Linked DNA regions of Catellatospora sp. TT07R-123. The protein of the gene in region 2 interacts with the protein of the main gene of each other region in a pairwise test. Links are inferred from orthologs where the notes say so. Each region holds a gene or a part of one and is shown on either strand. Other genes may lie near its edges.

Region 1 (5,388 bases), on a different replicon or contig from region 2:
GCAGCCCGCGACGGTGATCTCGGAGACCGAGCCGGGCAGCAGCACCACGCCGTTGGTCCCGCCGACCTTGGCGTACTCGGCGACGAAGTCCCACTGGTCGGGGAAGATGTTGCCCTCGTCGCCGTGGATGTCGTTGAACTGCCACAGCTCGTCGTCGAGGAAGCAGGGCGGGCCCGCGATCGGGAAGACGAAGTCGGCCTTCAGGTCGTCGATGTAGCGCCAGGTGCGGTCGTACTGCCGCTCGCGCTTCTGCTTGCCGAACGCGGTCTTGGCCGCCTGGGGCAGCTCGTACACCATCGGGTACCAGATCGCGCCGGAGAACTGGAGCATGTGCGCGTGCACGTGGCCGAGCTCGGCGAAGCGGACCAGGTCGGTCGGGCGGGCGTCGTTCTGGTTCAGCACGCGGACGCCCTCGTGCTCGACCCACAGCGAGGAGTCGCCGATCGGGCCGTCGGTGGGCGAGATCAGCGCCTGGATCATGACCTTCAGGCCGCCGTCGAGCTCGTGCACCTCGTCCGACACCGTCTTGAAGAATCTGGTGAAGCCCAGCTCCCGCAGCTCGTCCTCCAGCTGCGAGGTCGGGTACTCCGGCAGCAGCACGGTCGCCTTCTTCGACACGAAGCGCTTGAGGTGCTTGGCGTCGAAGTGGTCGCGGTGCAGGTGGGAGACGTACAGGTAGTCGACGTCACCGAGGACGTCCCAGTCCAGCTGCGAGTTGTCCGGGAACGGGAACCACGAGGCGAAGTAGGCCGGGTTCACCCAGGGGTCGCACAGGATGGAGCCCGCCGCCGTGTCGATGCGCATGCTGGCGTGACCCGTACCGGTGATCCGCACTGCTCGTTCCCCTCTCGCTGCTGGTGGTGCAGCCTTAGACGCTACCGGAGCCGTATCCGCCCCGACGCGACCGCCCAGCACCAGCTCGTGTCGGTCGCCCGCTGCGCGGACGACCGACACGAGGCACCAGCCGAACTGTGCCCCATGATGAGCTCGCTCCGCTCGCTCATGCCAGACTGTGCTTGTCGCCGCCGTGGCCAGCGCCGTGGCGAGCGCGCGGACCGAGAGACAAGGAAGCAGACCGTGGCCGCACAAGAGCCGGTAACCTCACCTGACCAGCACGCGAAGACCCCGGTCAAGGCCGCCCGGATCGCGGGCGTCGTCGTCATCGTGATGCTGCTGCTGATGCTCGCCGGTAACCACCGGGGCAACGTGGAGAACATCTGGCTGATCCTCGTGGCCGGCATCCTCGCCGCCATCATGATCATCGACGCGGTGCTGCGCCGCAACGGCCTGCGCGAGTGAGCTGAGCACGTGGAACGGCCCCGGCCGCTGACTGGGTCAGCGGACCGGGGCCGTCGTGTCTACCAGGTCAGCGGCGGCCGACGATCTCACGGATCTCGCGCAGCGCCTGCTCGACCTCGGCCTCGTAGTAGCCGCCGGGCACCAGGCTGAGCCGCGACGGGTCCAGCTCGCCATCGCTGACCGGGCCGCCGCTGCGGCCGGACAGCGAGCCGAGCAGGCTCTCGAACAGCCGGTCCACCTGCTGCGGGTCGTAGCCGCTGCCGAACCGGCGCAGCTGGAACGTGCGCCGCAGCTGGTCCACGCGCTGGAGCTCGCCGGTGTAGGCCGGGCCCGCCGGGGCGGGCGGAGGCGGCGGCGGGGGCGTCGTGAAACCGCCACCGCCGTACGACGACACCGCCGGCGCCGGGGGCACCGCCCCGAACGTGCCGGTCGCGTCGCTGTCGTAGCCGCCGCGCGGTGCGTTGAACGTGCCGGTCGCGTCGTTGTCGAACCCGCCGCGCGGGGCGCTGAACGTGCCCGTGGCCTCGTTGTCGTAGCCGCCGCGCGGCGCGTTGAACGTGCCGGTCGCGTCGTTGTCGAACCCGCCGCGCGGGGCGCTGAACGTGCCCGTGGCCTCGTTGTCGAACCCGCCGCGCTGCGGCAGGCCGCCCCCGTAGACGGGCTGCTGCCCGGTCTGCGAGCTGAACCCGGCACTCGGCCCGTACGGGTCGATGCGCGGGGGCTCGTTGCGCGGCGGCTCCGGCATCCGGGGCGGCTGCGGCCGCTCCATCCGGATCTCGCTAGTCATGTCGGGACGGCCGTGGCCGCCGTTGAAGCCGTCGAACCCGTTCTGCGGACCGGGCGGGGGCCCGGCGAACTGCGGCTGCGGCTCCTCGAAGCGCTGGTCGAAACGCGGCATCGCGCCCGTGGGCACGTTCGCGTTGGGCGTGCGCGTCGGCAGCGGCGGCGGCGCGTTCATCGGGCCGGGCGGGCCGCCCGGCGTCGCCACCGGCTGCGGCGGCGGAGGCGGAGGTGGAGCAGGGTTCATGGTCGCGCGCAGCTCGGCGCCGCGCCCGGGGCTGGACGACACCCGCTCCTCGATCTCGGCGAGCTGCCGCTCGACCCGGTCGAGGTGCAGGTCGACCTGCCACTCGTCGTAACCGCCGAAGCGGACCCGGAAGACGACGTCGCGGACCTCGTGCGAGCGCACCTCAGGGCCCGTCGGGGCGCCGTTGAGGGTCGCCTCGACCCGGTCCAGGAAGACGTCGACCTCGTCGACCTTGTATCCGCGCCGCACCGCGCGTCGGCGGAACCGCTGACCATGAGAACTCATGCCGGACCCTCACCACTCATGCCGTGCTCCGTGCTCATGCCTCAACCTCGCTCGCAGCCAACTGCCCACATGCGCCGTCGATCTCACGACCACGGGTGTCACGCACCGTAGTCGGCACTCCGGCGGCGCGCAACCGCCGGACGAACTCCCGCTCCACCGGCTTGGGACTGGCGTCCCACTTGCTGCCCGGCGTGGGGTTGAGCGGAATGAGATTGACGTGTGCCAGCCGCCCCGATAGCAGGCGACCCAGCAGGTCGGCCCGCCACGGCTGATCGTTCACATCTCTGATCATGGCGTACTCGATGCTCACCCGGCGGCCCGTGCGCGCCGCGTACGACCAGGCCGCATCGAGCACCTCGGACACCTTCCAGCGCTGGTTCACCGGCACCAGTTCATCGCGAAGGTCATCATCGGGCGCGTGCAGCGAGAGCGCAAGGGTGACGGAGAGATCCTCCTCGGCCAGCTTGCGCATCGCGGGCACCAGGCCGACCGTCGACACCGTGATGTGGCGCTGGGACAGCCCCAGGCCCTCCGGCGCGGGGCTGGTCAGGCGGCGCACCGCCGCGATGACCCGGTTGTAGTTCGCCAGCGGCTCGCCCATGCCCATGAAGACGACATGGCTCAGCCGACGCGGGGTCCCGTGCATGACGCCCGAGGCGGCCACGCCCGCCAGGTAGACGACCTGGTCCACGATCTCCGCGGTGGACAGGTTGCGGGTCAGCCCGGCCTGTCCGGTCGCGCAGAACGGGCAGGCCATGCCGCACCCGGCCTGGCTGGAGATGCAGACGGTCACCCGGTCGCTATACCCCATCAGCACGCTCTCCACCAGGGAGCCGTCGTGCAGCCGCCACAGCGCCTTGCGGGTGTCGCCGTCGTCGCAGGTCATCTCGCGGACAGGGGTGAGCAGGCGGGGCAGCAGACCACCGGTCAGCCGCTCGCGGGCGGCGGCCGGGATGTCGGTCATCCCCGCGGGGTCGCGTTCGAGCCGCCCGAAGTAGTGGGTCGACAACTGGCCGGCGCGGAACGGCTGCTCGCCGAGCTCGGCGACGGCGGTCCGCCGTTCGGACAGGTCGAGGTCGGCCAGGTGGCGCGGCGGCATGGACGCGCGGCGTGCATTCGCGGCGTCACCGTCGGTAACTGAGATCAAGGGCAGGCTCGTCATGACCTAGCCAGTGTCCCACGTCCGTACCGGGTCGACAGCCCCCGAGGGTGCCAACCGCGCTGCTAGCGGTGTTCACCAGGCGTTCCCTGTGGTCGACCTCACCCCTGTCGGGGTTCCGTCACCCGCAGTAGCGGCCGCTCAGCACCACCCTCACGGCGCCAGGGTGGTGCGGAGCAATACCGCGGTGGACCGCGGGTGCGGATCCGCGCTCAGGACGTCGGCGCGATGACCGACAGGAGCAGATACGCCGTGGGCACGGCGAACACGATCGAGTCGAGCCGGTCCATGATGCCGCCGTGGCCGGGCAGGATGTTGCTCATGTCCTTGATGCCGAGGTCCCGCTTGAGCAGGGACTCGGCCAGGTCGCCCAGCACCGCCGCGATCGAGACCAGCACCCCGAACAACGCACCCCACCAGGGCGCCACGTCCAGCAGCCCCCACAGGATCGCGGCGCTGCCCGCCGCGGTCGCCACGATCGAGCCGGCGAAGCCCTCCCAGGACTTCTTCGGGCTGATCGTCGGGGCCATCGGGTGCTTGCCGAACAGCACACCCGCCACGAACCCGCCGGTGTCGGAGAGCACCACCGCCGCCAGCGTCGCCACGATCCGCCACTTGCCGTCGGCCGGGGTGGTCAGCGGCGCCGCGAAGGCGAGCAGGAACGGGACGTACACGATGATCAGCGCCGCGGCGCCGATGTCGCGCTGGTAGCCCGCCGGGCCGTCGCCCATCCGCCAGACCATGGTGGCCAGGACCGTGACCAGCAGGCCGATGCTGAGCGCCTCGACGCCGGAGAACCAGGCCAGCCCGATCATCGCGGCACCGCCGGCGACCAGCGGGATCAGCGGCGGCTTGGCGCCGGAGGTGGCCAGGGCGCGGGTCATCTCCCAGATGCCGAGCCCGCCCGCCGCCACCAGTACGGCCAGGAACAGCGGCTTGGCGAAGAACAGCGGGGCCAGGATGACCACGAGCAGGCCGACGGCCACGGCGATGGAGACCGGCACGTTGCGCCCGGCCCGGCCGTAGTCACGCTTGGGCTCCTCGGCGGACGCCGCGGGTGCCCCGACGGGCTCCTCCCGGCGGTGCCGGCGGCCTCCCGACAGCTCGTCCTCCCGGTCGGCCGGTTCGTAGTCACGGCCGGCGTAACGGAAGTCGGGGTCGGCGGAGTAGTAGCCCTGGTCCGGGGAACCCTGGCCGTGTTCGCCGGAGCCGTGGCCCCGCTCACCGGAGCCGAAGTCACGGTCCGGCGAGCCGTAGTCGCGGTCGCCGGAGCCGTAGTCGCGGTCCGGCGAGCCGTAGTCGCGGTCGGCAGGGCCGTGGCCGTCGGAGGAGGCGGTATACGCGTCGGGCGCGGCATCGTAGGGGCGCCGCGCCCGGGTGGCGTCGGACCGGCGAGGGTCCGGGTCGTAGGAGTGGCTCATCAGACTTCGAGCAGCTCGGCTTCCTTGTGCTTGATGAGCTCGTCGATGTGCGCCACGTACTTGGCGGTCAGGTCGTCGAGCTCCTTCTCCGCGCGGCGCCCGTCGTCCTCGCCCGCCTCGCCGTCCTTGACGATGCGGTCGAGCTCCTCCTTGGCCTTGCGGCGCACGTTGCGGATGGCGACCTTCGCGTCCTCGCC
Region 2 (5,528 bases):
CACGGGCCCGGCACCGGCCCGGATGGCCGGCCCGGCGGGCGCCGGGTCGTTCTTCTCTCTGCTATCTGCGTGCGACGGCAGCGACGAGGGGTGAGGCTGCCGCAGTGCTTCGATGTGCGTGAGGGGCGATGCTGCGGTGCGGTTCGATCAGGGTGGTGCACCGGACACGGCCGGTCGCGGCGCGCCGGTGGCGGGCCCTGGGGCGACTGGAGTGTCCGGCGGGACGGGCGGATGCGTCCGTCCCGCCCCGGCGACCCGCTGATCGTGCGGGCCGGCCGGGAGGTTCGCGGAGTGCGGCCGTCAGCGGCCGTTGAAGGAGCCGGAACCGGCGGCGGCCAGGCCGCCCGCGGCGCGGTCCTCGCGGCCGATCTCGGCCTCCAGGCTCTGCCCGCGGCCTTCGAGGTCGCGCAGCTGGCTCTCCAGGTACGCCTTCAGGCGGGTGCGGTACTCGCGCTCGAACTGCTTGAGCGTGTCGATGTGCTGCTGGAGGGCGGTGCGCTTGGCGTCCAGGCCGCTGATCGCCTCCTGGTGGCGCTGGCGGGCGTCGCGCTCGAGCGCGTCGGCCTTGGCCCGGGCGTCGCGGGTGACCTCCTCGGCCTTCGCGCGCGCCTCGGAGAGCACCTTGTCCGCCTCGCGGCGGGCGTCGGAGACGTGGTCGTCGGCCGTGCGCTGGGCCATCATGAGCACCCGCAGCGCCTGCTGCTCGCCCTCGGGACCCGACATCGCGGCCGCGGCGGCCATGCTGCTGGCGCCGCCGCGCAGCTGGTCCAGCTCGCCCTGCATCGCGCGGGCGGCCTGCTCGGCCGCGGACTTGTCGCGCTGCATGCGGTCCAGCTGGGCCTTCATCTCGTTGAGCTCAGCGGCCAGGCGCGGGTCGGGGCCACCGGGGCCCGCCGGACGGCCACCGCCGCCCCGCTCGACCTGCATGCGCAGTTCGCTGTTCTCTTCGATCAGACGGGCGAGTTCGCGCTCGACCTCGTCAAGGAAGGCGTCGACCTCCTCCTCGTCATACCCCCGCTTGCCGATCGGGGGCTTCTTAAAGGCGACGTTGTGCACGTCGGCCGGGGTGAGCGGCATCGAAACTCCTCGGGTCAGTCGCGGCCGCGCAGGTCGGCGATCGAACGGGTGGGGGTCACCCGCGGATCGCCAGCCTTACGAAGTACATCAGAACGGATAGGATAACCAGCAGAACAAGGGAGCTCAGGTCGATGCTCACGGTACCAATGCGCAAAGGCGGGATCACACGCCTCAACGCTTTGAGGGGCGGATCAGTGACGCTCCACACCACTTCCAGCGCGGCGGCGGATCCCCTGACCGGGTGCCAGCGCCGGCCGTAGGCCAGCACCGCACCCAGCACGAACCTGCCCAGCAGCACCAGATAGAACAGGTACAGCGCCAGGTAGACGACTTGCAGCACAGGTGAGAACACGTCTGTCGGAGTCCCTCGGTAGGACTAGCTCTGGTTGAGGTACCCGCCCTCGGCGATCTTGGCCTTGTCCTCGGCGGTTACCTGGACGTTGGCCGGTGAGAGCAGGAACACCCGGTTGGTGACGCGCTCGATCGTACCCCGCAACCCGAATGCGAGTCCCGCCGCGAAGTCCACCAGACGCTTGGCGTCAGCCTCGTCCATCTCCGTCAGGTTCATGATCACCGGCGTGCCGTCGCGGAACCGCTCCCCGATCTGGCGCGCCTCGTTGTACGTGGTGGGATGCAGGGTCGTGATCTGCGGGCGGTTGTCCTCGGTCACCGGGGCGATCCGCTGCTGCGGCTGCGCCACGGACGCCAGCGCGAGGTTGTCGCGCGTCGCCGGAGCGGTGGACGTGGTCGCCGACAGCGGCCGCGTGGTCGCGGTGATCGGGCGGACCGTGGCCCGCTCCGCCCGCGCGGCCTCCAGCCGCGCCTCGACGTTCAGGCGGGTCGCCTCGGCGCGCGCCGACTCGCGCGCGGCCTCCAGGCGGGCCGAGCCGCTGCGGTCGGCCGCCACCCGGGTACGCGGCACCGGCGGCGCCTCGTCCAGGTCCTCATCCTCGTCGTCGCCGAGGTCCTCGTACCGGCCCGCGCCCCGGCCGTACCGGTCGTCGCTGCGCTCGCCGCGGCGGCTGCCGCGGTCACGGTATGTGGAGGTGTAGCCCTTGTCGTAGGCAGGCTCGTCGTACTCGTGCTCGTCATCGTCCTCGACCAGCCCGAGCCAGACACCCGCCTTCCGCAGTGCGCCCATTGCCGCGCCCCTCCGTCCGCCGTGCGGCACAGACCCCCGTGCCAATGCCGCTCTCGCGCAGGCACCCGCTTCCGAAGTAGGGTCCACCCCCGTAGGCGCGTTCGCGGCGCGCCGCCGTGGTGCCCCAACCCTCGTCGTCCCGACGCCGCCGCACGGCGCCCCACCTGAAGCCGGTACCTGCTGCACCTCTTACTTCACTCGTGCGGGTTAACCACACTCGTGTAATTCGGTGCCCGCCGCCAGGCTACCGCAGGGCTGGTCGCATTCCGAGCAATGCGCTGCCGATACGCACATGTGTCGCGCCCGCGGCCACCGCCTCGTCCAGATCGTCGCTCATCCCTGCGGACATCACCGTCGCATCAGGATGCACCGCGCGGACCAGTGTGGCGCACTTCGCCACCTCCGCGAAAGCGAGATCCGGCGCCCATTCCAGCGGCGCGACCGCCATCACTCCGCGCAGCCGCAGCGACGGGCTGGCCGCGACCGCCCCGGCCACCCGCAGCAGCGCGCGGTCCGGGTCGTCACCGGACGGCAGCGCCCCGCCGCGGTGGGGGTCACCGTCCACACTGAGCTGCACCAGCACGTCCAGCGGGGTCTGGCGCAGCCGCGCGGCGGCCTCGCCCAGGGCGGCGGCCAGGCGGACCGAGTCGACCGACTGCACCATGCTCGCGTACGCCGCCACCGAGCGCGCCTTGTTGCGCTGGAGCTGGCCGATGAAGTGCCAGTGCGGGGCCGCCCCGGCGGCGGCCACCTCGGCGGCCTTGGGCGCGGCCTCCTGGTCGCGGTTCTCGCCCACCTCGGTGACGCCGAGCGCCACCAGATGGAGCACGTCGGCGGCCGGGTAGGTCTTGGTCACCGCGACCAGGGTCACCTCGGCGGGGTCGCGTCCGGCGCGGCGGGCGGCGGCGGCGATGCGCTCACGCACCGCCGCGAGGTTGCGCGCGATCTGCTCGCGCCGATCCAGATCAGTCATGGTCGAGCCGTTCGTGGGTGGGATCGTGGCCGAGCGACGGGCGAGGCCCTTCATAGACGTTGGCCTATCACGGCGACAAACCGGGTCGGATTGTCATCGTAATAGGCCAACGTCTATGCAAAGCGGGCCGGGCGGACCCGGCGGGGGCCGCCCGGCCCGCGACGGCGCACACAGCGCCGGTCGCGGCGGGAGCCCCCGGCGCGGGTCGGGTTACGAGCCGTTCTTCAGGAAGTCCGGCACGTCCACGTCGTCGAACAGGACCTTGCGCTGCGACTGCGCCGGGGGCGTGCTGGTGGGCGTCGGGTGGCGCAGCGTCGGCGCCTCCACCGGCGGGGCCACCTTGCGCGGGATCTCCACCGGCTTGTACGACGGCGACCCGCCGTCGAACCCGGCCGCGATCACCGTCACCCGCACCTCGTCGCCGAGCGCGTCGTCGATCACCGCGCCGAAGATGATGTTCGCGTCCGGGTGGGCCGCGTCGGTGACCAGCTGCGCCGCGTCGTTGATCTCGAACAGGCCGAGGTCGGAGCCGCCCGCGATGGACAGCAGCACGCCGCGCGCGCCGTCCATGCTCTGCTCCAGCAGCGGGCTGGAGATGGCGCGCTCGGCCGCCTCGACGGCGCGGTTGTCGCCCCGGGCGCTGCCGATGCCCATCAGTGCGCTGCCCGCGCCGGACATGACGCTCTTGACGTCGGCGAAGTCCAGGTTGATCAGACCGGGGGTCGTGATCAGATCGGTGATGCCCTGGACACCGGAGAGCAGCACCTGGTCGGCCTGGCGGAACGCGTCCATCATCGTGATGCCGCGGTCGCCGAGCGCGAGCAGCCGGTCGTTCGGGATCACGATGAGCGTGTCGCACTGGTTGCGCAGCTCCTCGATGCCCGACTCGGCCTGCACCTGACGGCGCTTGCCCTCGAACGAGAACGGCCGCGTGACCACGCCGATGGTGAGCGCGCCGAGCTTGCGGGCGATGTTGGCGACCACGGGCGCGCCGCCGGTGCCGGTGCCGCCGCCCTCGCCGCAGGTGACGAAGACCATGTCGGCGCCCTTGAGCACCTCCTCGATCTCGTCGCGGTGGTCCTCGGCGGCGTTCTTGCCGACATCGGGGTTGGCGCCGGCACCCAGGCCACGGGTGAGCTCGCGGCCGACGTCGAGCTTGACGTCGGCGTCACTCATCAGCAGCGCCTGCGCGTCGGTGTTGATGGCGATGAACTCCACGCCCTTGAGACCGACCTCGATCATGCGGTTCACCGCGTTCACGCCGCCGCCGCCGATGCCGACGACCTTGATGACCGCGAGGTAATTGTGCGGAGGTGTCATCGGGCCCTTCCTTCGAGGCTCTCGTGCCACAAGGGCGAGAGCAGCGCCCTCACCCGGCCTAGCGTGTCGCGGCGGGGAGGACGGCCTCCGGTGCCGCGCTCCGGCAGTGGTCTGGGGCAAAAACCCTAAACCTCTACTAGAGCCTTACGGTTATGTCAATCATTGTCTTGTACGAAAACGTAAGCGTCGGCACGCCGTGATCCAAGGACCGCGACGGCGTGTCTCGTACTCCACTGTGGAGTAGTCGCGCCACTCAGCCCAGCGTGACCACGTCCGGCACGCCGCTGACGTCGATCAGCTTGTCCGGCTTGCGCAGCAGGGACGTGGCCACCCTCGCCTTGTCGGCGCTCTCCTCCGCGTCCCCCCAGGTCACGATCCGGTCGCCGCGCAGCTCCAGCCGGATGCGCGCCGGACCGTCCACGACCAGGGTGTCCAGCTCGGCCCGCAGCTCCTTGGTCAGCGCCCGGATCACCACGAGCGCCGACTGGGTGGAGACGTCCTGCGGTCCGGGCGTGGCCAGCCGCACCCGCACGAGACCGGCGGGCAGGCTGGAGACCGTACGGTAGATCACACCATGATCGTCGAAAAGATCATACTTCTTTCCGACCGGAACCCCGGCCACCGCCGTGCGCTCCGTGACCGTGATGACCAGAGTGGACGGCCAGCTGCGCGACACCTCGACCGACAGCGCGGGCGGCAGGGCGGCGACCCGGGCGGCCACCGCGTCGGTGTCCACCCGGGCCAGCGGCGTGTCCAGCGGCACGGCGGCCGCCTCGCGCACCTGGTCGGCGTCGAGGATCAGCGCGCCCTCGACGTAGATCTCGTGCACGCCCAGGACCGGGGAGGCGAACACGAGCCAGCCCAGCACCCCGGCCACCAGGGCCAGGACGGTCGCGGCGGCCAGCCGGGCCAGCAGCACCCGGCGGCGCCGCGGCCGCAGCCGGCCGCGGTTGCGCAGCAGCGCCTGGCGCCAGGCGAACTGGCGGCGCATGAACTGGCGCAGCGCGGGCGGGATGG

The links. The genes of interacting proteins can lie anywhere in the genome.
Region 1: the proteins of ftsZ (region 2) and rlmN interact in binary tests that used the Escherichia coli proteins (3 or more experiments, as listed by UniProt). The link is inferred for Catellatospora sp. TT07R-123 from one-to-one orthologs.

The regions. Positions count from the first base shown.
Region 1 is NZ_BNEM01000002.1:3,493,256-3,498,643, forward strand. What follows is about bases 1,710-4,477. They hold rlmN (23S rRNA (adenine(2503)-C(2))-methyltransferase RlmN), read right to left. Parts: upstream 3,774-4,477; coding sequence 2,646-3,773; downstream 1,710-2,645. Other genes in these bases: Cs7R123_RS35325 (DivIVA domain-containing protein), read right to left, coding at 1,710-2,611; Cs7R123_RS35335 (phosphatidate cytidylyltransferase), read right to left, coding at 3,983-4,477. In the rest of the region: Cs7R123_RS35315 (Rieske 2Fe-2S domain-containing protein), read right to left, coding at 1-834; Cs7R123_RS35320 (DUF2631 domain-containing protein), read left to right, coding at 1,078-1,299; more of Cs7R123_RS35325, read right to left, coding at 1,367-1,709; more of Cs7R123_RS35335, read right to left, coding at 4,478-5,191; frr (ribosome recycling factor), read right to left, coding at 5,191-5,388.
Region 2 is NZ_BNEM01000001.1:2,646,364-2,651,891, forward strand. The notes cover bases 2,457-5,364. They hold ftsZ (cell division protein FtsZ), read right to left. Parts: upstream 4,512-5,364; coding sequence 3,402-4,511; downstream 2,457-3,401. Other genes in these bases: Cs7R123_RS11215 (YggS family pyridoxal phosphate-dependent enzyme), read right to left, coding at 2,463-3,191; Cs7R123_RS11225 (cell division protein FtsQ/DivIB), read right to left, coding at 4,765-5,364. Also shown: Cs7R123_RS11200 (DivIVA domain-containing protein), read right to left, coding at 301-1,077; Cs7R123_RS11205 (YggT family protein), read right to left, coding at 1,133-1,429; Cs7R123_RS11210 (cell division protein SepF), read right to left, coding at 1,454-2,218; more of Cs7R123_RS11225, read right to left, coding at 5,365-5,528. UniProt on the Escherichia coli protein: Essential cell division protein that forms a contractile ring structure (Z ring) at the future cell division site. The regulation of the ring assembly controls the timing and the location of cell division.